DNA from 4 places in the Streptomyces sp. NBC_00690 genome. Region 1 is predicted to be linked to each of the others. Evidence: riboswitches for the same ligand, from Rfam matches in the RefSeq annotation. Region 1 holds a riboswitch; each other region holds the start of a gene.
What was found. Region 1 has a riboswitch for cyclic di-AMP ahead of OID54_RS15840 (transglycosylase family protein). Riboswitches for the same ligand answer to the same signal wherever they lie in the genome.
Positions count from the first base shown of each region.

Region 2: another riboswitch for cyclic di-AMP. It lies ahead of OID54_RS36540 (transglycosylase SLT domain-containing protein); the one in region 1 lies ahead of OID54_RS15840 (transglycosylase family protein).
Region 3: another riboswitch for cyclic di-AMP. It lies ahead of OID54_RS31525 (LysM peptidoglycan-binding domain-containing M23 family metallopeptidase); the one in region 1 lies ahead of OID54_RS15840 (transglycosylase family protein).
Region 4: another riboswitch for cyclic di-AMP. It lies ahead of OID54_RS28340 (M23 family metallopeptidase); the one in region 1 lies ahead of OID54_RS15840 (transglycosylase family protein).

Region 1 covers NZ_CP109009.1:3,614,696-3,621,765, reverse strand. Annotated here, with positions in the region: gene OID54_RS15860 (SurA N-terminal domain-containing protein) at 44-688, shown strand; gene OID54_RS15855 (nucleoside triphosphate pyrophosphohydrolase) at 825-1,793, shown strand; gene OID54_RS15850 (cytochrome P450 family protein) at 2,198-3,460, shown strand; gene OID54_RS15845 (transglycosylase family protein) at 3,573-4,547, shown strand; cyclic di-AMP (ydaO/yuaA leader) riboswitch at 4,813-4,986, shown strand; gene OID54_RS15840 (transglycosylase family protein) at 4,991-5,689, shown strand; gene eno (phosphopyruvate hydratase) at 6,375-7,070, shown strand, end outside.
Region 2 covers NZ_CP109009.1:8,605,237-8,612,306, forward strand. Annotated here, with positions in the region: gene OID54_RS36535 (HEXXH motif domain-containing protein) at 1-739, shown strand, start outside; gene OID54_RS36540 (transglycosylase SLT domain-containing protein) at 925-1,689, opposite strand; cyclic di-AMP (ydaO/yuaA leader) riboswitch at 1,693-1,849, opposite strand; gene OID54_RS36545 (MarR family winged helix-turn-helix transcriptional regulator) at 2,467-2,958, opposite strand; gene OID54_RS36550 (MFS transporter) at 3,069-4,694, shown strand; gene OID54_RS36555 (pyridoxamine 5'-phosphate oxidase family protein) at 4,756-5,436, opposite strand; gene OID54_RS36560 (M4 family metallopeptidase) at 5,688-7,070, opposite strand, start outside.
Region 3 covers NZ_CP109009.1:7,234,857-7,241,926, reverse strand. Annotated here, with positions in the region: gene OID54_RS31545 (STM4013/SEN3800 family hydrolase) at 9-824, shown strand; gene OID54_RS31540 (STM4012 family radical SAM protein) at 821-2,200, shown strand; gene OID54_RS31535 (STM4011 family radical SAM protein) at 2,209-3,135, shown strand; gene OID54_RS31530 (SGNH/GDSL hydrolase family protein) at 3,237-4,001, opposite strand; gene OID54_RS31525 (LysM peptidoglycan-binding domain-containing M23 family metallopeptidase) at 4,228-5,262, opposite strand; cyclic di-AMP (ydaO/yuaA leader) riboswitch at 5,266-5,438, opposite strand; gene OID54_RS31520 (tyrosine-protein phosphatase) at 5,859-6,674, shown strand; gene OID54_RS31515 (DUF6126 family protein) at 6,786-6,986, opposite strand; gene OID54_RS31510 (XRE family transcriptional regulator) at 7,064-7,070, opposite strand, start outside.
Region 4 covers NZ_CP109009.1:6,458,883-6,465,952, forward strand. Annotated here, with positions in the region: gene OID54_RS28325 (DNA gyrase/topoisomerase IV subunit A) at 1-1,606, opposite strand, end outside; gene OID54_RS28330 (M16 family metallopeptidase) at 1,783-3,135, shown strand; gene OID54_RS28335 (M16 family metallopeptidase) at 3,162-4,529, shown strand; cyclic di-AMP (ydaO/yuaA leader) riboswitch at 4,778-4,940, shown strand; gene OID54_RS28340 (M23 family metallopeptidase) at 4,953-5,843, shown strand; gene OID54_RS28345 (HPr family phosphocarrier protein) at 6,138-6,419, opposite strand; gene OID54_RS28350 (bifunctional acetate--CoA ligase family protein/GNAT family N-acetyltransferase) at 6,787-7,070, shown strand, end outside.

The DNA.
Region 1 (7,070 bases):
TAGGACTTTGTGCATTGCCGCACAATCACGCCGGGAGGCTCCTTTGCACCGCCGCCGTCGCACCGCGATCATCGTCTCCGCACTGCTCGTCGCTGCGCCACTGCTTGCGGCCTGTAGTAATGAGGCCCGTCCTGGCGCTGCCGCCGTTGTCGGTGGGGACCGGATCGAGGTCTCCACCGTCCAGGCGAGCGTGAAGGACGTACGGTCCGCGCAGGAGCGTGCCCCCGAGTCCGAACAGTTGATCAAGGGCACCGGTCAGCTCGGACGCGCGAAGCTGTACGAGCTCATCGTCGCCGAGGTCGTGGAGCGCGCGGCCCACGACGCCGGGGTGAGCATCAGCCGCAAGGAGATCCAGGACGGCCGCGCCGCCTTCGTCCAGCAGGCCGGTGGCGAGGAGCAACTCGCCGCGATGTACCTCCAGCAGCGGGGAGTCGCCCCCGATCAGTTGAACGACGTGGTGCGCCGCGACATCCTCGTCGGCAAGCTGGCCACCGCGATCGGCGCGGCCAACACCCCCGAGGGCCAGCAGAAGGTCAACAAGTCGTTCACCGTCGCTGCCAAGAAGCTGGACATCAACGTCAACCCCCGGTTCGGCGTCTGGGACAGCCAGAAGCTCGAACTCGGTGACTACAAGGCTCCCTGGATCACCCAGGTCACCAAGGAGCAGCAGCCCGCCGAGACCGCCTAGCCGTTCTGCCGGATCTCATCGGGCTCCGGCCCGATGGGTCGGCGGAGCGAGCACGCCGGATGCCCGTCGGCCGGTGTGCGTACCGTTGGATCGGCCTGGTCGGTGGGAGTGCCACCGATCGAGGTAGGTTCGAGGGGTGACCACTGAACCCTCCGCCACCGGCCGCGTCGTCCTGCTGACCGCCAGCCACCGTGTGGCGCCCGGCCTGCTGTCCTGGCCCGCCTGGCACACCCTGCGGACCGCGGACCGTGTGCTGTGTGCGGACGGCGCGCATCCGCAGCTGCCCTATCTGCGCGAGGCAGGCGTCGAGGTGGAGATCGCCGCGCCCACCGCACGGGAAATGGTCGACGCCTGCGCGGGTGGCGCATCCGTCGTGGTGCTGGCATCCGGTGAGGGCGAGTCCGCCCTGACCGACGGACTCGCACGGATCGCAGGGTCGGGCCGGGAGTCGATGCCCGATCTGGAGCTGCTGCCCGGCTCCTACGACCTCCCCGGTGCCCGGCTGCTCGACCTGGTGCAGGTGATGGACCGCATTCGCGCCGAGTGCCCCTGGTCCTCTACCCAGACTCACCAGGGGCTCGCTAAGTACGGCATCGAGGAGGCGTACGAACTCGTCGAGGCCATCGAGGACGGCGACCGCGACGAACTGCGCGAGGAACTGGGGGACGTTCTCCTCCAGGTCGTCTTCCACGCCCGCATCGCCCAGGAGGACGGCGAAGAGCCCTTCTCCATCGACGACGTCGCCGCGACCATCGTGGACAAGCTGATCCACCGCCACCCTCATGTCTTCGGCGACGCAAGTGCCGAGACTCCGGAGGACGTCAAGGCGCACTGGCTGCGGACGAAGGCGACGGAGAAGCAGCGCAAGTCGATCACCGAAGGTGTGCCCATCGGACAGCCGGGGTTGGCGCTCGCCGCGAAGCTCGCGTCCCGGGTGCGGACGGCGGGGCTCCAGGTGTCCGTGCCCCAGGGCGAGGGCATCGGATATGACCTGCTCGCCCTGACCGTCGAGGCGGAGGCTGCGGGTGTCGACCCCGAGTCCGCCCTGCGCGCGGCTGCCCGTGTCTATCGGGACGCGATCCGTGAGGCGGAGCAGACCGCATAGCGGACCGCACAGCAAAGACAGAGCAGTGGCGCGGGCGCAGGACAGCAGCAGCGGCGGAAGTGCCGAGCAGCAAGTAGTACAGAGCGACAGCGCGGGGGACGGCCGTACCGAGCAGTGGCGCGGGTGCGGGGGTGTCGGCCGTACCAGTGCGGTCCGTGCTCAGTTCGGTCGGGTGGGGCGGATAACGTCGAGGGGTGAGTGACACCCCCGCGCCCGGCCCGCCGCCCCATCCCGCCGCCCGCTCTTCCGATGCCTCCGATCGCTCCGATCGCCCCTCGGGCACCGCCCGCGATGGCTCAGATCCGGACACTTTTCCCGACCAGGCGGCGAGGGCTTTGACCTCACGTCCGGGTTGTCCGGTTTCGGGCTCGCCCCACCATGGCAACGACGACGACACCGACGCCATCGATGACATCGACACCACCCCGGACACTCCCACCGCGCCCGAGCTGTTCACCTGGGAGTTCGCCACCGACCCCTACCCCGCCTACGCCTGGCTGCGCGAACACGCGCCCGTTCATCGGACCCGGCTGCCCAGCGGGGTGGAGGCATGGTTGGTGACCCGCTACGGCGATGCCAGGCAGGCACTGGCGGACACCCGACTCTCCAAGAACCCCGCCCACCACGACGAGCCCGCACATGCAAAGGGGAAGACGGGCATCCCCGGCGAGCGCAAGGCCGAGCTGATGACCCATCTGCTCAACATCGACCCGCCGGACCACACCCGACTGCGCCGGCTGGTGGCCAAGGCGTTCACTCCACGCCGGGTCGCGGCCTTCGCCCCCCGCGTCCAGGAGCTGACGGACCGCCTGATCGACTCCTTCGCGGAGAAAGGGGAGGCAGACCTCATTCACGACTTCGCCTTCCCGCTGCCGATCTATGCGATCTGCGATCTGCTCGGGGTCCCTGCCGAGGACCAGGACGACTTCCGCGACTGGGCCGGCATGATGATCCGGCACGGCGGCGGGCCGCGCGGCGGGGTCGCCCGATCGGTCAAGAAGATGCGGACCTATCTGGCCGAGCTGATCCATCGCAAGCGCGAAGATCCGGGCGACGATCTGATCTCGGGCCTCATCCGGGCCAGTGACCACGGCGAGCACCTCTCCGAGAACGAAGCCGCCGCGATGGCCTTCATTCTGCTGTTCGCCGGGTTCGAGACGACGGTCAACCTCATCGGCAACGGCGTCTACGCCCTACTGCGCCACCCCGAGCAACGCGAGCGCCTCCAGACCTCCCTTGCCGCGGGCGAAACCGGACTGTTGGAAACCGGAGTTGAGGAGCTCCTCCGATACGACGGACCCGTGGAGCTCGCCACCTGGCGATTCGCCACCGAGTCACTTGAGCTCGGTGGCAAGCGGATTGGCGCGGGCGACCCCGTGTTGGTGGTGCTTGCAGCGGCTGATCGGGACCCGGAGCGGTTCGCGGAGCCGAACGTCCTCGATCTTTCTCGACGTGACAATCAGCACCTCGGATACGGCCACGGCATCCACTACTGCCTCGGTGCGCCGCTCGCTCGACTTGAGGCCCAAACCGCGATCGCCACACTGCTGCGCAGGCTGCCCGATCTGCAACTCGCCGTGGATTCGTCAGATTTGCGCTGGCGTGGGGGTCTCATCATGCGTGGGCTGCGAACCCTTCCCGTTCAGTTCACATCCCGAAACATCTGACGGGCCGTCAAAAACGTGACATTGACGTAATCTCAGCTGCATCGACTTGTGACAGACGTTCGAGTGCGGCTACGTTCTGCGCGTCCTCAGCAGTCTCGCGAAAGGCAACCGCATGCTCTCCGGGAATGGTCGACATCGCCGACCCCGTCAGGCTCCTGCACTCGTCGTCGCCGCCGGGGTGACGGGATCCGCCATCGCGATCCCGCTCCTCGGCGCAACTTCGGCGTCGGCAGTCGAAGCCACCGCGTGGGACAAGGTCGCGGAGTGTGAGACCGGGGGCCTGTGGAGCGCGGACACCGGCAACGGCTTCTATGGCGGTCTCCAGATGTCACAGGAGACCTGGAAGGCGTTCGGCGGGACGCAGTACGCCTCCCGTGCGGACCTCGCCACCCCCGCGCAGCAGAAGGCCATCGCGGAGAAGGTCGTCGACTCCGAGGGCATTCGGCCCTGGAGGGCGTGCGCGACCCTCGCCGGGGTCGAGGTGGCCCTCGACCCCACCGAGGCGGCCACCGCTCCGGCGAAGCCCGCAGGGGAGCCGAAGCCCTCGGCGGAGCCCACGGAGATCCCGAAGCCGTCCGCTTCGACCGGCACCACTCCCGCCAAGGCTCCGGCGAAGACCCCGGCCCCGGCGAAGGGCACCCCGAGCAGTTCCGGGAAGGCGTCGCCGCAGTCCAGCCCGAAGCAGCCGGCCGACGCCACGGGCAAGCACCGTGGCGAGGCGTCGACGGAGTCCAAGCCCGCCGCTTCCGCCACCGCCGAATCGACGGGCTCGGCGTCGCCGACCGAGCCGGTCGGCGACGCCGGGACGCCGCGGGAGACCGGCAGCGCCCATCCCTCCCGGGGCGAGGACGCCCGCTCGGACCTCGGCACCACGGACGTGGGCGCCACGACCCCCGAGCAGCCCGGCACGGCCAGTGCCTCTCCCGGCTCGTACACCGTGCAGGCCGGCGACAACCTCTGGGTCATCGCCGAGAAGAACGAGTTGCCCGGTGGCTGGCCCGCGCTCTACGAGGCCAACAAGGAGACGGTCGGCGACGAACCCGATCTCATCCACCCTGGTCAGAGCCTCGACCTCGCCGCAAAGTAGCGGCTGTTAGCTATCGTTTGTCCCATTTTGACGAAGTGAGACAAGCGTCTCTTTGCCGTAGTTCGCTCACCCGGCCTGCCGGAATCCTGAGTTCCGCGCCTGACCTGCGGAAATGTAAACCGCATCCTTGGCGAGATGGGCGATTTCTCCCCGATGTTCGACTTTGAACATCGGGGAGAGTCATGCCTACGGTCTGAACCGCTCGCCACCGCGGGCACCGTCGACCGTCACGCCGAATCCTGCCGTCGGTCGGGGGGAGAACTCGTCGCGTAGAGCGCCGAAGGCAGGAGCGGGGGACCCAAGGTAAGTGCCGGTGAAGGCCGTTGGAGACGACGGTGGGAACCGGCTAGGGGTGAAGCCGTGCGCAAGGACGCACGGCCGGGCAACTCACTAGGCCCGAACCCGACAGCTCACCTCGTAGGCGTCGGTGAGGAGAAGACTCCATGCTGTTTTCGAGCAAGGCGAAGCACCGCCGCCCCAGCAAGGCCAGCCGACTCATGGCGCTCGCCGGTGTCACCGGTGTCGCCGTGGCCGCCCCGCTGATGGGCGCCACGTCCGCCAGCGCCGCCACCGCTTCCGAGTGGGACAAGGTCGCCCAGTGCGAGTCCGGCGGCAACTGGTCCATCAACACCGGCAACGGCTACTACGGCGGCCTCCAGTTCTCCGCCTCCACCTGGGCGGCGTTCGGCGGCACGAAGTACGCCTCCACCGCCGACCAGGCGTCCAAGTCCCAGCAGATCGAGATCGCCGAGAAGGTCCTCGACGGCCAGGGCAAGGGCGCATGGCCGTCCTGTGGCGTCGGCCTGTCCAACGCTGCGTACGGTGGCGGCGCGGCCGAGGCCCCGCAGCCCAAGGCCGAGCCCAAGAAGCAGGCGCCCAAGGCCGAGCCGAAGCAGGAGCAGGCCCAGCCGCAGCGCGGCGAGGTCCCCACCACCCGCTCCGAGCGCGCCGAGGCCCCCGCCAAGGCCAAGGGCTTCCAGAAGGGTGACGGCGAGTACCAGGTCAAGGCCGGCGACACCCTGAGCAAGATCGCGGACGCCGAGCAGGTCGAAGGCGGCTGGGAGAAGCTCTACGAGCTCAACAAGGACGTCATCAGCGACGCCGACGTCATCTACGTGGGCCAGCAGCTCCACCTGGGCTGAGCCCCAACGGGAACGGGTGCGCCCTGAGCTGACTTCCCGGTCGGGCCGATCGTCGACCGAGCCCCCACGAGGTCGCTCGGACCGACCGAAGCCCCCTCGGGCCACCCGCACCTTGTGCTCGGACCACTTCGGTGGAGCCCCCGAGCACGAGGGCCCGGGTTCCGCGCCGATCCATCTCCCCCCGGGATCGGCACCGGACCCGCCGCCCACCCCGGCAGTTCGCCGGGTGTCGTAGGACCGGCCGGCCGCCTTCTCCTGGCCGATCGCCCCCACACCCTGCGCCCTCGGTCGAGCCGCCCTTCGGCCCTTCCCCCGGGGCCCGAACCACCCCGGGTCGGTGCACTTCCCCCCCAAGTGCGCCGGCCCGGGGTTCTCCATATCTCCAGCCATGCCGTCCCCACCCATGCCGGGGCGGGCGGGCCGCTCATACGGGATTCCAGGCCGAGCAGTTCATACAGGCCGAGCAGTTCCCCCGAGCCCTGCGCACGACCGTGTGGACGGTGGTCGTGCTCCACCCGGTCCGCCCGTCCGCAGCCCGCCGCGCTACCCGACGGTAGCCCTGCCTATCAGGCCCCTTTTTCGTCCCAGGGGGCGGGCATCCGACGAACGGCACCCGCACGGCGGTTAGGCTCATGCCGCAAGGCCAAAGAGACCCTGCACCCCACGCGTCACATCCCAGAAGGAGATGCTCGTGCCGTCCATCGACGTCGTCGTAGCCCGGGAAATCCTGGACTCCCGAGGCAACCCCACCGTCGAGGTCGAGGTTGGCCTCGACGACGGCAGCACGGGTCGTGCTGCCGTTCCGTCCGGCGCCTCCACCGGCGCGTTCGAGGCTCTTGAGCTTCGCGACGGCGACCAGAACCGCTACCTGGGCAAGGGCGTCGAAAAGGCCGTCCTCGCCGTCATCGAGCAGATCGGCCCCGAGCTGGTCGGGTACGACGCCACCGAGCAGCGCCTGATCGACCAGGCGATGTTCGACCTCGACGCCACCCCCGACAAGTCCTCGCTCGGCGCCAACGCCATCCTCGGCGTGTCCCTGGCCGTGGCCCACGCCGCGTCCGAGGCGTCCGACCTGCCGCTCTTCCGCTACCTGGGCGGCCCGAACGCGCACCTGCTGCCCGTTCCGATGATGAACATCCTGAACGGCGGCTCGCACGCCGACTCCAACGTGGACATTCAGGAGTTCATGATCGCCCCGATCGGTGCGGAGTCCTTCTCGGAGGCGCTGCGCTGGGGCACCGAGGTCTACCACACGCTCAAGAAGGTCCTGAAGCAGAAGGGCCTGTCCACCGGTCTGGGCGACGAGGGCGGTTTCGCGCCGAACCTCGACTCCAACCGCGCCGCGCTTGACCTCATCCTTGAGGCCATCAAGGAGGCCGGC
Region 2 (7,070 bases), 5.0 Mb from region 1:
TCCGGCCGACGATCCGGCACTCCTGCTGGACGACCTCGATCCGCACCTTCTTCCCGGCGGTGGGCATCCAGGGAGGTTGACCGTGTGTCAGTGGCAGCGGTGGCGGTGTGTCTTCGAAGAGGCGTGGCAACTCCTGCACACCGTTCATCCGGGGCAGGCGGTCGAGGCCCGATCTGCATACCGTGCGATCGTGCCGACCGGGGCACCCACCGACCGCAATATCTCCAGCAGTTCGGACGAGGCGTTCGGTTGCTCGGTTCTCTCGGTCCCGCGTTCGCCCCTCGATCTGGCCCTGGCGCTGGTGCACGAACTCCAGCACAACAAGCTCAGCGCACTCACGCACCTGGTCGATCTCGTCGTACGGGAATCCGGCGCACTCTTCTACGCGCCCTGGCGCGAGGACCCCCGCCCCCCGGGCGGCCTCTTGCACGGTGTGTACGCACACATGGGAGTGGCCCAGTTCTGGCGACGGCAGCGCCGGGCGTCGAAGGACGGAGCTACCGCCTGGCGGGCCGTGGTGGAGTTCGCGCGGTGGCGGGACGCAGCCAAGGAGGCCAACGAGACGCTGTTGGCGGGCGGATGTCTCACCGAAGCCGGACGGAGATTCGCCGAGCAGATGCGCAGCACACTTGCGGAACTGGCCCAGGAGCCGGTGCCCCGTGCGGCGACGGCACGGGCGAAGGAACTCGGTGACGAGCACCGGGATCGCTGGCTCCTTGACCACGGTGCGCGATGGTGAGTACTGCGGACTTCACTGCCCGGCGGCCAACTCATGGTGCCTGTACCGGCAGGTGACTGCTCATACGGGTCGTGGGAGTCGGCGCGGGAAACGCAGTGAGGCCCTGGAACCCCGTCGCAAGACGGGGTTCCAGGGCCTCAGCTGAGCATTACATGCTATGAGCTGATGAAGCCTCAATGGGCGACCTAGTAGGCACCGAAGACATTGTCGATCGAACCGTATCGGTCAGCTGCGTAGTTGCACGCGGCTGTGATGTTGGCGACCGGGTCATAGCTGTTCGTCGAAGTTCCGGGAACGTGGTAGGCGCGGAACGTCGGGTCAATGACCTGGAGGAGACCCTTGGAAGGGGTTCCGGCTATCGCGTTGGAGTCCCAGTTGTTGATCGCCAGGGGGTTGCCCGACGATTCGCGAATGATGTTCCGGTGAATTCCATCGTAGGTTCCCGGAATGCCGTGCTCGGCCATGACGGCAAGGGATTCCTTGATCCAGCCGTCGAGGTTGTTGGCATAGGTCACAGCCGCGGCCGGGGCGCTGTACGCCACGGGCTCGGCAGCGATCGTGGCCGTCTTGGCGGTGCTTTCCGGGGCCTTGGTGCCGGCCTTGCCAAGAGAGAGCTTGAGACCGGGGTGGATCAGCGAAGGATCGTCGCCGACGGCCTCGCGGTTCTGCTCGTACAGGCTCTCCCAGCCGCCGCTCAGCTGGTGGTCCGCCGCGATCTGGGAGAGGGAGTCACCCGTGACCACGGAGTATGTCTTGGCGGTGTCCTGCTTGCTGACCTGCTGCTGGGCGATGACTGCCGGGGCGGCCTTGGTGCTGGTCGGCTGGGCCGCGTGGGCGGTGGCCGTTCCCAGGGCGGGGATGGCGAGCAGGGCCCCGCTTGCCCCAAGGACCATGAGGCTCTTGGCGATTGAACTGTTCTGCGGGCGGCGGTGCTTACCGAATGCAGGCATGGCGAATTTCCTCTCCGTCGCCTGCGAGGTGAGCTGTCGGATTCGGGCTGGAGATGCCCGGTCGCACACTGTGCGACTTCACCCCAAGCCGTTCCATTGCTGGACGGCGACTTACCTGGTTCCCCCGCTCCTGCCATACGTGAGTGAGTGGGATTTGTTGGACGGTGGCAGGATTCGGCGGTCCGTCCGGATTCGAGGATGACCGTAGACGAGAGAACGGGAATGGAACAAGACTCGAATTCCGTTCGGATGGCTATTGGATCATTTCCTGTCTCGGAGCTCTCCCTTTCGGGATTTCGCTCGGATGCTCAACTTTCGTTCTGTGAAGGCGTTGTGGGGTTGCTCGGAAAGATCAATTCTTTGCCCTGCGTGACCCAAGTCACGCAATTTCTCGTTACCTGATAGAGATGATCCTTTGCGGGGCTTCCTCTTTTTGTGTAGCGAAAACCCCTAAATGGGCAATTCGGACTTAATGGGGCAGCCTTGTGGCGCCGTGCGGGTGCGGCGTCGTGGCGGCGGGGGCTGGGGGAGGGGTACGCCAGCGGCCAAACTCGATCCGTCGGGAAGTGTCGACGTCGCTCGGCAGGTGTCGTGCAGTCGCCTGTCGGGGCGGGTGAGGGCCGATGGCCCATGGGGGGAATCCCGCCCCATCTGTCGGACGGGGCGGGAGCAGGTGCGGGCGGGCGGTGCCGGCAGGTGATCTGGGTGCCCAGATGGCCGAGCGGACCGATTCTCCGGTGGTGTGGGCGTTGAACTGTCGGTAGCCCTCGCGGCCTGCTATCCCTCCGAGTGCTCGGTTCGAAGATCGGCGTCCATGGTGGCCCTCAGTTGAGCGAGGATGCCTTGGAGTCGGTCGAGCAGCTCGGGCGGGTGCTCGGCCAGGATGGCGTCCTGTCGTGAGTTCACGGACTCGAAGAACGACCGGGCGAGCTCCTTCGCCTGGGCGCTGGAGCGCAGAGTGACGATGCGGCGGTCGCTGTGCTCGCGGGAGCGCGAGATGTAGCCCGCGCGTTCCAGACGGTTCAGCAGGGTGGTCATGGCGCCCGATGTCAGGGAAATGCGCCTGCTGAGCAGGGCGGGAGACAGTGGTGTGCCGGACTCCTCGGCCGAGGCGATCTCCAGCAGGGCGAAGGCGTCCGTGGAGTGCACGCCCAACGTCACGGCGAAGCGTCGGCCGAGTTCGGTGAAGCTCGCGCCGTAGGCGCGGAGCTCTTCCGCCAGTCGTTCCCGTTGGGCCGCGACACCGTCGGGCGTCATCGACTCCTCCATCGAGGCGCCTCCTCTACTTCCTCGCGCCGACGATCCATGACGACGCATTGACAACCTATCGTCGATCACATTACCTTCACCGCGAAGTTACTTTACGGTGGAGGTATCTAGTGGTTGCTCCTTCTTCCCCCGCCCGGCGTTGGCTCGGTCTAATCGCCATCGCGGCCGGTGTGGCCCTCATCGTGGTCGACACCACGATCGTCAATGTGATCGTCCCGCCGATGATCGAGGACATCGGCATCAGCTCGGTCCAGGTGCAGTGGATCCAGGAGTCCTACGCGATCGTCCTCGCGGCGCTGCTCCTGCTGGCGGGGCGTTTCGCCGATCTCCTGGGTGCGCGCCGCGTCTTCATCGCAGGCGTGGCGGTGTTCGGCGCCACCAGCGTGGTGGCGGGGCTGGCGCCCACCGGTGAATGGCTGATCCTGGCCCGATTCCTCCAAGGGGTCGGCGCGGCCATGATCCTGCCGACCTCCTTGGCCCTGCTGAACGCCACCTTCACGGGCAAGGAACGTGGGCAGGCATTCGCCGTCTGGGGGTCGACCATCGGCGCCGCCGCCGCACTCGGCCCGCTGTTGGGCGGATGGCTCGCCGAGCACGCCTCGTGGAGGTGGGCGTTCGGCATCAACGTCCCCCTCTCGGCACTGATCGTGGCGGGTGCCTTCGCCTGGCTCGCCCCCTCGCCGAGCAGCCGTGGCCGGGTGGACGCGGTGAGTGGAGTGCTGTCCGTACTCGGAGTCGGGCTGTTGGCCTTTGGGCTCGTCGAAGGGCGGACCTACGGCTGGATCACCACCATCCGACCGCTGGAGGTGTGGGGGTTCTCGTGGTCCGGCGGCCCCTCGCCCGTGCTGCTGGCGCTGGGGCTCTCGGTTCTGGTGCTCCAGGTCTTCTTCCGCAGGCAAAAGGCGCTCACTCGGGGCGACGGGGCGGGTGACGGGGCGGGCGCTCTGATGGACGTCCGACTGTTTTCGATCGCCTCGTTCCGCAACGGCAATGTCGTCACCGTGATCATCGGGCTCGGCGAGTTCGGCATCATCGCGGTGCTCCCGCTGTGGCTCCAGTTCACCCTGGGGTACAGCGCGCTCCAAGCGGGGCTCGCCCTGGTCCCCCTCGCGGTGGGCAGCTTCGTCGCGAGCGGGGCGAGTTTCGGTATGACCACCAAGGTCTCGCCGCTAGACCAGGTGCGCATCGGTCTGGTGTTGGAGGTGGTCGCTCTGGTGTGGCTCGGGTTGATGGCCGCCACGGACAGCTCCTGGTGGTCCATCGCGCTGGTCCTCTTCCTGTACGGCATCGGCGTGGGCTTCGCCACGGCCCAGGTCACCCATGTTGTGCTCGCCGAGGTGCCCGAGCACAGCGCCGGACAGGCATCGGGCATGCAGAGCGCCTTCCGCGAACTCGGGGCGGCCCTGGGCATCGCCGTGCTCACCACGGTCTTCTTCACCACACTGAGTGCCGATCTGAGGGCCGGTCTCACGCGCATCGAGGTGCCTGCCGCGCAGGCCGAGGAGTTCACCCGGGCCGTTACCGACAGTGCGGGAGCGGCGATCGGGCCCCTTGCGGCAGATCCGGGGACCGTTCCGGTCGCCGACGCGGCCGATGCCGCGATGACCTTGAGCATCGCCATCGGCAGCTATGTCGCGGCCGGATTGATCGCGCTCGGGTTGGTGGCGACCGTACTCATCTCCCCTGCGCGACCGACGCGGGCCGTCCGGGAGCGCGCGGACACGGTGAGGAGCTGACTCCCGGCTCCTGTGTGCATGGTGGAACGATGCCCGCCTTCGGGGCTCCGCGCAGTGGGCGTCAGCCCAGTCGGGTGCCCGTACGCGCGAGGATGTGGGGTGGCGCGGAGATGCCCGCATCGAGTGTGGAATCCGGCTGCGGCTCGCCGAAGGTGGTTACCAACGGCAGGGTGCCCGCCCACAGGCCGAGTTCGGCGTCCGGCCCGTCCCCGTCGTCCGGGTCTCCGGTGCGGATCTTCACGGAGGCTTCCGCGAGGGAGAGGGCGAGGAGTGTGGTGGCGGCGAGCTCCTTCTTGGTGGGGCGGCGGGCGTAGTCCCACTGGCCGGGAGTGGCCTGCTCCGTCAGACATCGCAGGCCGGCCAGCTTCTCCTCGGGATCCATGACCACACGGGGTACGCCGTAGATCATGGCGCTGCGGTAGTTCACACCGTGCTCGAACACCGACCGGGCCAGTACCAGACCGTCCACCTGGGTGACCGTGACGCAGACGCTGGCATCCGGGGCGGCTATGAGGCTCCGGCTGGCGACGGAGCCGTGGAAGTACAGGTGCAGGCCGTCAGCTCCGTACACGGTCGGTACGACCATCGGCTGACCTTCGATGACCACACCGAAGTGGCACATGAAGCCCGAGCTCAACAGTGAGTCCAGAGCCTGGCGGTCGTTGCTCCCCTGGTCCCGCAGTCGGCGATGGCGGGTGCGTTCGGTCGTGGGCAGCTCGGGCGGCAGCGGGCTCTGCGTCACATCGGCTCTTTCATCGGACCGGATGGAGGGCTCCCCGGAGGGGCCCGAAGGGTAGGGGTGACCGATACCCTTTCGGCCAGATACTAGCGATATCGCATAAGAATATTCTAGATACGGTAGTAAATCGAAGCTGGGTGACGTCCAAACGACGAAATCCGTTGCCTCCTGGAGTGGTCGCCAAGCTGCCGGGGAAGCCCGACGGCGGCCGGGGAGCAGATGCCTCCGGCCGCCGTCGGTGTGCGAGCGATGCCTCAGAAGTACAGCTTCCAGCTGTCGATGTAGCCTGCCGCTCCCTCGTAGGGCCCCTTGGTCGCCCGGAGCTTCCAGGTGCCGTTGGCGACCTCCGCGGAGGCGTCGACGGCGACCGTGCCCTGGTAGAGATTCGGTCCTTCGATCCCGCCGTACGCACCCGCGATGGGGTAGACGGTCCCGTCGGGGGCGATCAGCTCCAGATCCGCCGTGCTGGCCAGCATGACGTTCGTGTCGATCGTCAGGATGTTGGGGGCGTTGCCCGGTACCCCGCTGACCGTGATGGAGGAGACCGCCTGGGCAGGGGTGCCGGTGAGCGGGTGGTCGGTGATGTTCTCGAACTCGGGCCCGGGGGGCCTCGGGGTCGGGTTCCCCGAGCGCTGGCCCACGTTCACGGCTCCCCAGGCATCCGTCACCCGCTTATGGACCGTGGAGCCCACTCCGTACAGATCGGCGGCGGCGGCGAGGGTCGCGGTACGTGCCCCCGCGTAGTTGGTGGTCGAGGTCATATAGACGGTGAGCGCCCGGTACCAGATCCGTTCGGCCGCGGCCCGGCCGATCCGGGCGACCGGCAGTCCATCGTGGGTGGGGCTGTCGTACTGGACCCCGTTGACGGTCTTGGCGCCGCTGCCCTCGGACAGCAGATAGAACCAGTGATTGGCCGGACCGGCCATGTACCAGTCACGCCGGCCCGAGTCGATGCGGGGGTGCCAGTAGTCCGTGTGCATCGCGGTCTTGGACGGCCGGTCCATGTTGCGGACCATCCAGGGCCAACCCGCCGTGTCGACCTTCTCCTTGATGATGTAGTCGCCCGGGTCGTGATCGTTGTCCGCGTGGAACTCCACCGCGGTGGCGAAGATGTCACTGCTCGCCTCCGCCAGACCGCCCGCCTCGCCGAAGTAGTACAGCTTCGCGGTCTGGGCGGTGAGGCCGTGTGCCCACTCGTGTGCGGTCACGTCGAGGGAGGTGTGCGGCGCGGTGCCGCCGTCGCCGTGGGTCACACAGAAGCAGGAGTCCTGCCAGAACGCGCTGCGGTAGTCGGTTCCGTAGTGGATCCGGGAGGTTCCGCCGTCCCCGTCGTTCCGCAGTCCGTAGCGGTTGTGCTTCTCGGCGAAGTAGTCCCAGGTCACCTGAGCGCCGTAGGCGGCGTCCACACCATCCGTCTGGCGGTTCGATGCGGTTCCATCGCCCCAGACGTCGTCGGTGTCGGTCAGGACGGTACCGACCGCGTCCCAGCCCCACTTTCCGTTGAGGTCGAGCGTACGGTGGCTGCCGCGCCCGTTGTCGGTGAGGTTGAAGAACGACCCGAAGCGGGAGCTGCCCACGGTGACCGGTCCACTGTGCTGACTGTGGCCGGTGCCCTTCCGCACCCCGTCGTAGCGGTG
Region 3 (7,070 bases), 3.6 Mb from region 1:
ACCCGGACATGAACGACGTCGTCGGACGCGACGACATCCTGTTCCTGACGTTGGACACCCTGCGCCACGATGTCGCCGACGAACTCTGTGCAGCGGGCCGCACACCCCATCTGGCCCGCTTCCTACCGGGCGGTACCTGGCAGCGGCGACACGCCCCCGGGAACTTCACCTACGCATCCCACCAGGCCATGTTCGCGGGGTTCCTTCCGACGCCGGCCGAGCCAGGCCCCCATCCGCGGCTCTTCGCCGCCCGCTTCGCCGGGAGCGAGACGACCGAGGGGCGGACGTTCGTCTTCGACGCGCCCGACCTCGTCTCCGGCCTCGCCGATGCCGGGTACCGCACGGTGTGCATCGGGGGCGTCGGCTTCTTCAACCAGCAGGGTCCTCTCGGCTCCGTACTGCCCGGTCTGTTTCAGGAGAGCCACTGGGAACCGGAGTTCGGGGTGACCTCGCCGGTGTCGTTCGAGGCCCAGATCGAGCGCGCCGAAGAGGTGGTCGAGGCCCTGTCGCCCGATCAGCGTCTGTTCCTGTTCATCAATGTCCCCGCACTGCACCAGCCCAACTGGTTCCATCTGCCGGGCGCCACCGAGAGGTCCGGGGACACCCGCGAATCCCATGCCGCGGCGCTGGAGTACGTGGACCGTCATATCGGGCGGCTGTTCACGGCGGTTCGCAGCCGCCGCCGCTGCTTCGTCATCGTCTGCTCCGACCACGGCACCACCTACGGCGACGACGGCTACACCGGCCACCGCCTGGGCCACGAAGCCGTCTGGACCGTGCCGTACGCCCACTTCTTCCTTGAGTCCGACGAGGCACCCGCATGAGCACTTCCCTGGTCACACCCCGCCCCTACCAGAGCTATGTCTACGCCTATCCGCACAAGACGGCCTACCGCAGGCTCGCCGACCGTCCCCGTCTGCGCGACGCATGGGCGGCGGAGCCGACCGACGCCCTCTCCCTGTATCTGCACATCCCGTTCTGCGAGATCCGCTGCGGCTTCTGCAATCTGTTCACACGTATCGGCGCTCCCGACGAGCTCACCACCCGTTACCTCGATGCGCTCGACCGCCAGGCGACCACGGTGCGCGATGCCTTGGGCGACAGCGCGCCCGTGCGGTTCGCTGCGGCAGCGTTCGGCGGTGGCACACCCACCTTCCTCACCGCGGGAGAGTTGGAGCGGCTCTGCGACATCGCCGAGAAGCGCATGGGGGCCGAACTGACCGCGATACCCCTGTCTGTGGAGGCATCCCCCGCCACAGCCACCGCGGATCGGCTCGCCGTACTCGCGGAGCGCGGCACAACGCGGCTCAGCATCGGCGTCCAGAGCTTCAGCGACACGGAGGCGAAGGCGGCCGTCCGTCCACAACGCCGGGCAGAGGTCGAGGCCGCACTCGGCCGCATCCGGGACGCGCGCATCCCCGTGCTGAACATCGATCTGATCTACGGCATCGACGGTCAGACGGAGGACAGTTGGCGTCGCTCACTGGATGCGGCGCTCGCCTGGCGACCGGAGGAGCTCTACCTCTATCCGCTGTACGTCCGGCCCATGACCGGTCTCGACCGGCGCGGCCCCACCGGCACGGGGCAGACGATCGACTCACACCCACCGGGGCACCCGAGCGGCGAAGCCGCGTGGGACGAGCAACGGCTCCGGTTGTACCGCCAGGGCCGCGACCATCTTCGCGACCAGGGCTACGAGCAGGTGTCGATGCGTATGTTCCGCCGTCCGGACGCACCCGCTCAGGGGGCGGACGACTACGCGTGCCAGACCGACGGAATGATCGGACTCGGTTGCGGAGCCCGTTCGTACACCTCCGAGTTGCACTACTCCTTCGACTACGCGGTGCGGCCCGGTGAAGTGCGTTCCATCATCGACGACTACACGCGGACCGAGGACTTCGCCCATGCCGAGTTCGGCTACCGCATCGACGGGACGGAGGCACGTCGTCGCCATCTCTTGCAATCACTGCTCCAGGCAGAGGGCATGGACGCGGCCGACTACCGGGAGCGATTCCGGTGCAATCCCGTCGATGACTTCGCCGCCGAGTTGGGCCGCTTCGCCGCACTCGGTTGGTTGGAGAGCGGAACGCCCGGGCGGTTGAAGCTCAGCACGGAAGGGCTGGCGCACTCGGACGCGCTGGGGCCGGAGCTCTTCTCCCCCACGGTTCGCACGGCCATGGCGGAGTACGAATCCAAATGAGCGATCCCATGGATCTGACCCTGCTCTACCGGGGTCCGCTGGCCTCCTGTGACTACGACTGCCCCTACTGTCCGTTCGCCAAGCGCCGCGACACCCCCCAGCAACTGCGCACGGACCGGGCTGCGCTGGAACGATTCACCACCTGGGTGTCCCAACAGGGCGACGATCGACTGTCGGTCCTGTTCACACCCTGGGGCGAGGGTCTGGTGCGCTCTTGGTACCGGCGCGCCCTCGTCGAACTCTCCCGGCTGCCCCAGGTGAGCAGGGTGGCGATCCAGACCAATCTCAGCTGCCGCACCGATTGGCTCGCGGAAGCGGACCTCACCACCCTCGCGCTGTGGTGCACCTACCACCCGGGACAGACCCCCTACGAGCGATTCCTCGGCAAGTGCGAGGACCTGACTCGGCTCGGCGTCCGATTCAGCGTGGGCATCGTCGGCGTACCGGAGCACCTCGACCATGCGCGAGAACTGCGCGCAGCCCTGCCCGATCACATCTACCTCTGGGTCAACGCGGCGGAGGGACACGCGTACACGGACGCCGAAGCAGCGAAGTGGACGGAACTCGACCCCCTCTTCGCCTACAGCCGCCGTGCGCACCGGTCGGCCGGGCTGCCGTGCCGGACCGGGGAGTCCGTCGTGTCCGTCGACGGCGACGGCACGGTACGGCGCTGCCACTTCGTCCCGGCGGAGTTGGGCAACCTCTACGACGGCTCCTACCGCGAGGCGCTGCGCCCGCGTCCGTGTCCACTCGCGGTGTGCGACTGCCACATCGGGTATGTCCACTTGGAGTCGCTGCCGCTGTACGACGTCTTCGCCGGTGGGGTGTTGGAGCGGATCCCGGCCTCGCCCGCCCCGGGGCGACGGCCTTCGAGCCGGGCGATCCTGCGTTCGCGGGATGCCGATGCCGGGCCGCCTGCTGGACAGACGATGTGACCGTAGCGGATCGGTGCAGGACCGCTCCGCGGTCGGGACCGTAGGGGAAAGGTGGACGACCGTTGCGCGGTCGGAGACCGGGCGGTGGGGGCGAGAGCGGGCTACAGGGGCAGCAGGTCGGGGCGCTTGGCCTCGATGTGATCGCCCGAGCTCTCGCCGCGGAGCCTGCGGCCGATCCAGGGCGCCAGATGCTCGCGCGCCCAGTAGATGTCGTCCCGCCGCACCTCCAACGTGCCGCGCCGCGGTAGCGGGGGCCAGGGCTGGTCGGGATCGTTGGTGACGTCGAGCCCCAGCACTTGCGCGGCGCGCACCGCGACCCTGGCGTGTCCGTCGGGCGACAGATGCAGCCGGTCGGTGTCCCAGGCACGACGGTCCTGGACTGACTTCAAGGACCACAGGTCGAGTACCGGACAGCCGTGCCGGTCGGCGATCGCCCGGACGTGCGCGGTGTACGTGGCCACCTTGCCCCGCAGATGGCGCAGTACCGGCATCCCCCGGGTGTCGAAACCGGTGGTCACCATGACGGTGCCCACCGCGTTGGCGAGGTCGGCGACCGCCCGTTCCAGTCGCTCGGCGACATCGTCCGGGTCGCTGCCCGGCCGGATGATGTCGTTCCCTCCGGCACAGAACGTCACCAGGTCCGGGGCGAGCTCCTTCGCGCGGGGCACCTGTTCGGCGACGATCTGGTCGAGGAGTCTGCCGCGCACGGCGAGGTTCGCGTAACGGAAGGTGTGTTGCGGCATTCCGTCACCGAGAAGCGCGGCAAATCGATCCGCCCAGCCGATGAAGGTTCCGTCAGGTGCGGGGTCCCCGACCCCTTCTGTGAAGCTGTCGCCGATCGCCGCGTACGACGCGAATGTATTCATGCTCCCTGTTCCCGAATCGCCTGCCACGACCACTCATCTTGTCCTCCGCGATGTGACCTACGCGACCGTAAGGAGGGGTTGACGCCGGGTGATCTATGCCACCAGGAAAAGGGCGCACCCCTGGGAATACACGAAAGCCCCGTTTCACGGCTGCGAAACGGGGACTTCCTCGTGCTGGTGGCCGTGGATCGCGGACGACCTCCGGCACCGGGTCAGGGCGACTCGGTCAGAGCGAGACGCCGTGCTGACGCAGGTACGACACCGGGTCGACGTCGGAGCCGTAGCCGGGGCTGGTGCGGATCTCGAAGTGGAGGTGCGGACCACTGGAGTTACCGGTGGAACCGACCGCACCGATCTGCTGCCCACCGCTCACACTCTGCCCCGAGGAGACCGAGAGGGAGGACAGGTGGGCGTACTGGGAGTACTTGCCGTCGGTGTGCTGGATGACGACCTCGTTGCCGTAGGCGCCGCTCCAGCCTGCGGAGACGACGGTGCCGGGGCCGACCGAGCGCACGGTGGTGCCGGTGGGGGCAGCGAAGTCGATGCCGGTGTGGTAGCCGCTGGACCACATGGCGCCCGAGACCTTGTAGGAGGTGCTGACGCCGACCGCGGAGAGCGGGCTGGCCCAGCCGGAGCCGGTGGCCTCGCTGGCGGACTCGGCGGCGGTGGAGGTCTGGGCGGCGGACGACTGGGCGGCCGGAGCCTCATCGTCCTTCTTGACCTCGGTCTCGACCTTGGCGGGACGCTCCTGCTTCGGCTCGACCTTGGCCGGGCGCTCCTGCTTCGGCTCGGCGGCGGCCTTGGGCTTCGCCGGCGCGGCGGGCTTGCTCTCAGCCGTCTTCGACTCGGACGTCTTGGACTCCGATGTCTTGGACTCGGCGGCGGACGCGCCACCGATGGTGAGCTTGAGGCCGGGGTGGATCAGCGAGGGGTTCTCGCCGACCGCGGCACGGTTGTCGGCGTAGAGCTGCTGCCAGCCACCGTCGACCCGGTGCTCCTGCGCGATCTTGGACAGGTAGTCGCCCGCGACGACCCGGTAGGTGACCTGGGTGGCCACCCGCTCGGCGGGCGCCGTCGCAGGTGCGGTGGTGGCGGCCGAGGCGACCACGGGGGCCGCGACGGGTGCGGTCTGCTCGGCGGCGAAGGCGTTCGTGGCGCCCATCAAGGGAAGGGCGATGGCTGCGCCACCGGTGCCGGCGGCAACGATTCCCCGGGTGATGGTGCTGGTCCTGGTACGGCGGTGCTTACCCTTTGCGGGCATGGCGCATTTCCTCTCCGGCGCCTACGAGGTGAGCTGTCGGGTTCGAGCTGGAGATGCCCGGCCGCGCTTCTGCGCGACTTCACCCCAAGCCGTCCGGAAATCCGGATCGGCGTACTACCTGGGTCCCCCGCTCCTGCCACGCGTGGATGTGGATGAATTCCGGGCGGCGGCAGGATTAGGCGATCCGTCCGGAGTTCCGTGACCGTAATCGAGCCCTCTTCTGGCAAACAAGCCGGGCCCTTTTCTGATCAATGACTAAGGTCACGACGGGGGGAATTTCCCGTAACACTCCGTGGAAGGCGATGCGACAACTCCCGCCGCCCCGTCGGAAATCCTCTGTGGTACGCCGCAACTGAGGGTCACCACTATGATCCCGCTCACGAGCGGGCCCTCAGCCACTCGACAGGCAGGACATCCAACCACCGAAGTACCCAATTCGGACAGAAGCAGCTCGTGCCTCCATCGCGGGTAATGGGTGGAACAATCGGCCCAAGAGAGATCACACAAAATGATCACCCGATGAGCGGATGTCGTATCGTCGAGAACACGCCAATGTCGGCGAGCCGCGCCGACGGCAGTGACCCTCAGGAGCCTCTGTGACGCAGCAGCTGCCGCCGCAGGTCCCGTCCATCGAGCCGGAACTGACCGGAGTACGAAACTTCCGGGACGTCGGCGGCCTGCCGGCTCTGGACGGACGTCGGGTGCGACATGGGCGGCTGTTCCGCAGCGGTCATCTGGCCCATGCGACCGGAAGCGATGCGGCGTTCCTGTCCTCGCTGGGGCTACACACGATCTTCGACTTCCGCAATGAGGCGGACATGCTGCTCGAAGGCCCGGACATTCCCCTCCAGGGCGTGCGCAACCTCAATCTCCCGCTCAGTGACCCTGCGGACGGCGCGGAGTTCTGGCAGATGGTGCGCGACGGAGACATCGAGCAGTTGCGGTCCATCCTGGGGGACGGCCAGGCCGCGGCACGGATGTCCGACTCCTATCGGATGATCATCACGGAACGCACCGGCGAGCACAGCAGGGTCCTGCACTCCCTCGCCGAGGACAGTGTCCCCGCCCTGATGCACTGCGCTGCGGGCAAGGACCGCGCAGGGCTCTCCATAGCCGTGTCACTGCTGGCGGTCGGCGTGGAGCGGGACGCGATCGAGGCGGACTACCTCAAGTCCAACGATCCGCACCGGCGGTACCGGGTGCACCGCAGTGATGCCTCACCGGCCGGGATGTCGCCCGAGGTGATGGAACTGCTCAGCCCGCTCTTCGACGCGCGCAGGGAGTACCTCCACACCGCGTTCGAGACCATCGACCGGACGTGGGGCGGAACGGAGCGGTACCTCACCGAGGGGCTGGGGATCACTCCCCGGACACGGGAGCAGTTGCGCGACCGACTGCTCGACGAGGTCTGATTCCGAGGGCGGGCGGGCGGACCTGACAGCCGTGGGCGCGGGCCATGACCGGCTTGACGCCCGCGGCGGTCACTGCCGCCCCGTGCAGGCGTCCGCCTCGATGACCGGTCGCTACTTGGCGCCCATCTCGAAGAGGAGATAGAGGAAGCCGGCGAACACATGGCCGGCGATCAGATAGGCAAAGAGGCGCACCCAGATGCCACGGGGGAACCGTCCGTTCTCCTTGCCCTTCCTGACCGCTGCGGCGTTGTCGGTCACCGAGGTGCTCTCGGGTGCGACGGTGTTCTCAGGTGCGGTGGGGTTCTCTGACATGGCGGTCCTCTCGACTTCCGGTCTTGTTGGGCTCGTCCCGCGTGCTGGGGATCGCTCCGGGCGGGCGCTCGGCTGGATCAGACG
Region 4 (7,070 bases), 2.8 Mb from region 1:
GTTCGCCGGTCGCCGTCCGTGCGAGCAGTCCCGTGGACGAGAGGAGCACTCGGCAGGGGTCGTCCGCGACCTCCAGTGCCGCAGCGGCGACCGGGGTGGACGCCGACTCCAGCAGGACCGTCCGTCGATCGGTGCCGAACTTCTTCGCCACGGACGCCAGTTCTCCGGAGACCAGCTTGCGCAGTTCGGCGTCCGAATCCAGGATGCGGGTCAACGCCTCGATCTCCGAGGTCAGCCGGTCCCGCTCGCTCTCCAGCTCGATCCGGTCGAACCGGGTGAGCCGACGCAGCGGGGTGTCCAGGATGTACTGCGTCTGGATCTCGGACAGGGAGAAGTGCTCGATCAGCCGCTCCTTGGCCTGGGCCGAGTTGTCGCTGGAGCGGATCAGCCGGATGACCTCGTCGATGTCGAGCAGGGCCACCAACAGGCCCTCGACCAGGTGCAGCCGGTTGCGACGCTTGGTGCGCCGGAACTCGCTGCGCCTGCGCACCACGGTGAACCGGTGGTCGAGATAGACCTCCAGCAGCTCCTTCAGCCCCAGCGTCAGCGGCTGGCCGTCGACCAGCGCCACATTGTTGATGCCGAAGGACTCCTCCATCGGCGTCAGCTTGTAGAGCTGCTCCAACACGGCCTCCGGGATGAAGCCGTTCTTGATCTCGATGACCAGACGCAGCCCGTGGGCGCGGTCGGTGAGGTCCTTGACGTCCGCGATGCCCTGGAGCTTCTTCGCCCCCACCAGGTCCTTGATCTTGGAGATCACCTTCTCCGGACCGACAGTGAAGGGCAGCTCCGTGATCACCAGGCCCTTGCGGCGCGGAGTGACGTCCTCGACGGTGGCCGTGGCGCGGATCTTGAAGGTGCCCCGACCGGTCGCGTACGCGTCCTTGATGCCGGACAGCCCCACGACTCGGCCGCCCGTGGGCAGGTCGGGGCCGGGGACGAAGCGCATCAACGTGGCCAGGTCGGCGCCCGGATAGCGGATGAGATGACGGGCGGCGGCGATCACCTCGCCCAGATTGTGCGGCGGCATGTTCGTCGCCATGCCCACCGCGATCCCGGACGCGCCGTTGACCAGGAGGTTGGGGTACGCGGCGGGGAGCGCGACGGGTTCGCGCTCCTGCCCGTCGTAGTTCGGGGAGAAGTCGACGGTGTCCTCGTCGATGGACTCCGTCATCAACGAGGTGGCGTCGGCCATTCGGCATTCGGTGTACCGCATGGCGGCGGGCGGGTCGTCATTGCCCAGCGAGCCGAAGTTCCCGTGGCCGTCGACCAGGGGGACCCGCATCGAGAACGGCTGTGCCATCCGCACCAGGGCGTCATAGATCGACGCGTCCCCGTGCGGATGCAGCTTGCCCATCACCTCGCCCACGACCCGGGCGCACTTCACATAGCCGCGCTCGGGGCGCAGCCCCATCTCGTTCATCTGGTAGACGATCCGACGCTGGACCGGCTTCATGCCGTCACGGGCGTCGGGCAGGGCACGGGAGTAGATCACCGAATAGGCGTACTCAAGGAAGGAGCCCTGCATCTCGTCGACGACGTCGATGTCGAGGATCTTCTCCTCGAAATCGTCGGGCGGCGGGGTTTTCGTGCTGCGGCGGGCCATCGCGGCTGCTGCTCCTTCACGTACCGGATCGGGAACTGATGCCGACCATTGTGGACCGTCCCACTGACAACGCCGACCGCGACCCGGGAACTTCGCCAGGTGTCAGCCTGCTTGCATACAGTGGCAGTGCTGCGAAGACAACCAACAGCATCGCGATCGAAGGGACGTACATGCCCATGGGTCATACGGCCACAGCGCAGGCCGGTTCCGGCGGCCTGACAGCGACGGAGCACCGATTGGCCAACGGCCTGCGGGTGGTGCTCTCCGAGGACCACCTGACCCCGGTCGCCGCGGTCTGCCTCTGGTACGACGTCGGCTCGCGCCACGAGGTCAAGGGCCGCACGGGCCTCGCCCACCTCTTCGAGCACCTGATGTTCCAGGGGTCGAAGCAGGTCCACGGCAACGGTCACTTCGAACTGGTGCAGGGTGCCGGCGGTTCGCTGAACGGCACCACGAGCTTCGAGCGCACCAACTACTTCGAGACCATGCCCACCCATCAGCTTGAGCTCGCGCTCTGGCTGGAGGCCGACCGCATGGGCTCGCTGCTGGCCGCGCTCGACGACGAATCGATGGAGAACCAGCGGGACGTCGTGAAGAACGAGCGCCGCCAGCGCTACGACAACGTCCCCTACGGCACCGCCTTCGAACGGCTGACCGCCCTCGCGTACCCGGAGGGCCACCCGTACCACCACACCCCCATCGGCTCCATGGCCGATCTGGACGCGGCGACCCTGGAGGACGCCCGCGCCTTCTTCCGCACGTACTACGCGCCGAACAACGCGGTCCTGTCGGTCGTCGGGGACATCGACCCCGAGCAGACCCTCGCCTGGATCGAGAAGTACTTCGGTTCCATCACCTCCCACGACGGCAAGCAGCCCCCGCGCGACGGTTCCCTGCCGGAGAACATCGGCAGGCAGCTGCGCGAGGTCATCGAGGAGGAAGTGCCCGCCCGCGCGCTGATGGCCGCCTACCGGCTGCCCCACGACGGCACCCGCGAGTGCGACGCCGTGGACATCGCGCTCACCATCCTCGGCGGCGGAGAGTCCTCCAGGCTCCACAACCGTCTGGTGCGCCGTGACCAGACGGCGGTGGCCGCAGGCTTCGGACTGCTGCGCCTGGCCGGAGCCCCGTCCCTGGGCTGGCTGGACGTCAAGACCTCCGGTGGAGTGGAGGTCCCGCAGATCGAGTCCGCCGTCGATGAGGAGCTCGCCCGCTTCGGCGAGGAGGGCCCCACCCCCGAGGAGATGGAGCGTGCTCAGGCCCAGCTGGAGCGCGAATGGCTGGACCGCCTCTCCACCGTCGCCGGCCGTGCCGATGAACTGTGCCGGTACGCGGTGCTCTTCGGCGACCCCCAGCTGGCGCTGACGGCCGTGGACCGCGTCCTGAGCGTCACCGCTGACGAGGTGCAGGCGATCGCCAAGGCCCGACTGCGCCCGGACAACAGGGCGGTGCTGGTGTACGAACCGGTGTCCGCGGAGCAGGACGCCGCGGACGAGCAGAACGACGCAGAAGAGGGGGCGGACCAGTGACCGATGCAGCGCAGGCGCTGACCACCATGGAGTTCCACCCGCAGCCCCAGCCGGGCGAGGCCAGGCCCTGGGCCTTCCCCGCTCCCGACCGGGGGACCCTGCCCAACGGTCTGACCGTGCTTCGCTGCCACCGCCCCGGCCAGCAGGTCGTGGCCGTGGAGATCTCCCTCGTCGCACCGCTGGACGCCGAGCCCGAGGGCCTGGACGGCGTGGCCACCATCATGGCGCGCGCCCTGTCGGAGGGCACCGACAAGCGTTCGGCCGAGGAGTTCGCGGCCGAGTTGGAGCGCTGCGGCGCCACGCTGGACGCCCACGCGGACCACGCCGGGGTCCGGGTTTCCCTGGAAGTGCCCGTGTCCCGGTTGCTGAAGGCGCTGGGGCTGCTCGCGGAGGCCCTGCGCGCGCCTGCGTTCGCCGACAGCGAGATCGAGCGGCTGGTACGCAACCGCCTGGACGAGATCCCGCACGAGTCGGCCAACCCGGGCCGACGGGCGGCCAAGGAGCTGTACAAGCAGCTCTTCCCGGCCACGCTGCGCATCTCGCGTCCTCGGCTCGGCACCGAGGAGACGGTCTCCCGGATCGACTCCGCGGCCGTGCGCGCCTTCTTCGATGCGCACGTGCGACCCGCCACCGCCACCGCGGTGGTCGTCGGTGACCTCACCGACGTCGATGTCGACGCCGTGCTCGCCGAAACCCTCGGCGACTGGTCGGGCGACAGCGGCGCGCCCCGTCCCGTCCCCGCGATCACCGGCGATGACCGCGGCCGGGTCGTCATCGTGGACCGGCCCGGTGCCGTGCAGACGCAACTGCTGATCGGCCGGGTCGGCGCGGACCGGCACGACCGGGTGTGGCCGGCGCAGGTCCTCGGTACGTACTGCCTGGGCGGCACCCTCACCTCGCGCCTGGACCGGGTGCTGCGGGAGGAGAAGGGCTACACGTACGGCGTCAGGGCCTTCGGGCAGGTCCTGCGGTCGACCGCCGACGGGACGGGTGCGTCCCTGCTGGGCATCAGCGGCTCGGTGGACACGCCCAACACCGGGCCGGCGCTCGACGATCTGTGGAAGGTGCTGCGCACCCTCGCTGCCGAGGGCCTGACGGACGCCGAGCGCGATGTCGCCGTCCAGAACCTGGTCGGGGTGGCTCCGCTGAAGTACGAGACCGCGGCTTCCGTGGCGAGCACGCTCGCCGACCAGGTGGAGCAGCACCTCGCGGATGACTACCAGGCCCAGTTGTATCTGCGGCTCGCCCAGACGGGCACCGTGGAGGCGACCGCCGCCGTGGTCAACGCCTTCCCCCAGGACCGGCTGGTCACGGTCCTGGTGGGCGATGCCGCGCAGATCGAGGAGCCGGTGCGGGCTCTCGGCATCGGAGAAGTGACCGTGGTGGCGGGCTGATTGACCGCTTCCGGTCGGACGGCCTGCCGTCTGCTGCAGGGCCCCGGTAGCCAGCTGGCGCCGGGGCCCCGCCGTGTCCCGGGAGTGCGAGCGACCCGAACAGGAAGGAAACCTGTCCGTTTTACGGGGAAGGCCACCGTCTCGACTGTGGCGTGGGCAACAAAAATGCCGGTCTGTTTGGCGCCTGGCGGTCCGTCCGCTTAGCGTCAGTGCGGCTGTTCGCGGGCAGTACGCCGCATCCGCGGCACGGACAGTCATCGCCGAGTCCCCGTCAGACGCGAGTCTGGGGAGCCGGGGACCCAGGTCCCTTGGGGTGAATCGGGTGCCTTCGCCACCGTGCGGAGGGACTCGTAGGAGACCTTCCTGCTCCGAACCCGTCAGCTAACCCGGTAGGCGAGAAGGAAGGAAAGGACCAGCCTCTACATGGCGCTCGCCCGTTCCACCGGGAGACACCGTGCCCCGGGCCGCAAGACGCGTACGAGTGCGGGATTCGCCTCCGCCGCGGCCCTCGCCACCACCGGAGTCGTCGGGACCCTGGCAGGTCCGGCCCTGGCCACCGATGACAGCTTTGCCGCCGATGCCGGCTCGGTCGCCACCCCCGATAGCCCCGATAGCACCGAGAGCGCTGAAGGCACCACCGCGGGTGCCACCCCGGTGACGATGGATGCGGCCGTGACCGGCTCGACCATCGTTCAGACGGCGCGTACCCAGCACACCCTGACGGCCCAGATGCTGTCCGCGCAGTCCTTGTCGGACGAGGTCGCCGACCAGGCCGTCATCCAAAAGCGCGAGGCACTGGCCCGGATGGAGGCGGCTGCGGAGGCCCGGCGCAAGGCCGAGGCCCGCGCCAACGAGATACGCGAGGCCAAGGAGCGTGCGGCCCGTGAGGCCGAGCGCCAGCGCTTGAACGCCTACCGGCTGCCGATCGCCGGATCCCACGTCACCACGGACTACCGTGCGGGTGGCTCGCAGTGGTCATCCGGCAGCCACTCCGGCATCGACTTCCACGCCTCCACGGGGACCCCGGTGGTGGCGGTGGGCGCGGGCACGGTCGTCGAAGCGGGCTGGGGCGGGGCGTACGGCTACAACGTCGTCCTCAAGATGAACGACGGTTCGTACACGCAGTACGGGCACTTGTCGTCGCTGAGTGTCTCCGTCGGTCGGAGCGTGATGCCGGGTGACCAACTCGGCCGCGCCGGCTCCACCGGCAATTCCACGGGGGCGCATCTGCACTTCGAGGCCCGGACGAGCGCGGACTACGGGTCGGACGTCAATCCGCTCGCGTATCTGCGCGCCCACGGTGTGAAGATCTGAACCGGGCCGCGCTGGCGGCCGGCGAGCGGTCGTCAGTGCGGGCGAGGTAGGCGCCAGCGCCTACCGACGGAATCCCACGGGGCCCTGAGCCCTCGGCTGGATCTGATGTCTCAAGGCATCCACAAGCACAGAAAGCCGCGGCCTCCCCGATCCGGGGATGCCGCGGCTTTGTTGCGTCCGACCCTGAGGGCCGGTGTCGCCAAGGGGTCGGTACCGCGGAGGGTCGTCCGCGGAGTGCGTCGGTCCGGTGGGGTGCCTGACCCGCGAGCGCCGGGGGTTCGGACGAGTGCCGGGTCAGACCGTCTCGGGAAGCTCGTCCAGGCCCTCGGCCACCAGCTTCGCCAGTCGGTCGAGCGCTTCGTCAGCGCCGGGTGCGTCGGAAGCGAGGACGATCTCCTCGCCGCCCTGCGCGCCCAGCCCGAGGACGGCGAGCATGGAGGCGGCATTGACCGGGGTGTCATCGACCTTGGCGATCGTCACGGGGACGCCGGAGGCCGTGGCGGCACGGACGAAGATGGAGGCGGGACGGGCGTGAAGGCCCTCGGCCCAGCCGACGTTGACGCGGCGCTCAGCCATGGTGTTGCCCTTCGAATTCAACGGTTGTCTAGACCAGTCTCTCACGCTGGTCCCTCCGGGAGCCGGCATCCCGACCTGTGGCGCGTGCCCCCAGGTCAGCGGCACAGGGCGGGATAAATCCCGTTCATTCGCACTGCTCAGCGCCTCCTGAATGTTGATCTTCCACAACTGCGGGGAGCCTCCCCTCGCTGGGCGAATCCACGACCGGGCCCCGACGTGCGCGCCGCCACCGCCCTTCGGCTCTTCGCAGGTGGGGCATCGCCCGCCCCGGGCCGGATGCCTCCCGGTCGCGCACCCCCGACGGTCCGCCCCCGCGGACTGTGCCGGGTAGCCCTCACGATCGGTCGGCGCGCTTTAGGCTTTCGGCATGCAGACCACGCCCGAGCACGCGTACCCCGATCACTGGGAAGCGGATGTGGTGCTGCGTGATGGCGCCACAGCGCGCATCAGACCCATCACCACCGAGGACGCGGACCGTTTGGTCAGCTTCTACGAACAGGTCTCGGACGAGTCCAAGTACTACCGTTTCTTCGCGCCCTACCCCCGGCTCTCCGCCAAGGACGTCCACCGGTTCACCCACCACGACTACGTGGACCGGGTGGGGCTCGCCGTCACCGTCGGCGGCGAGTTCATCGCCACCGTCCGCTACGA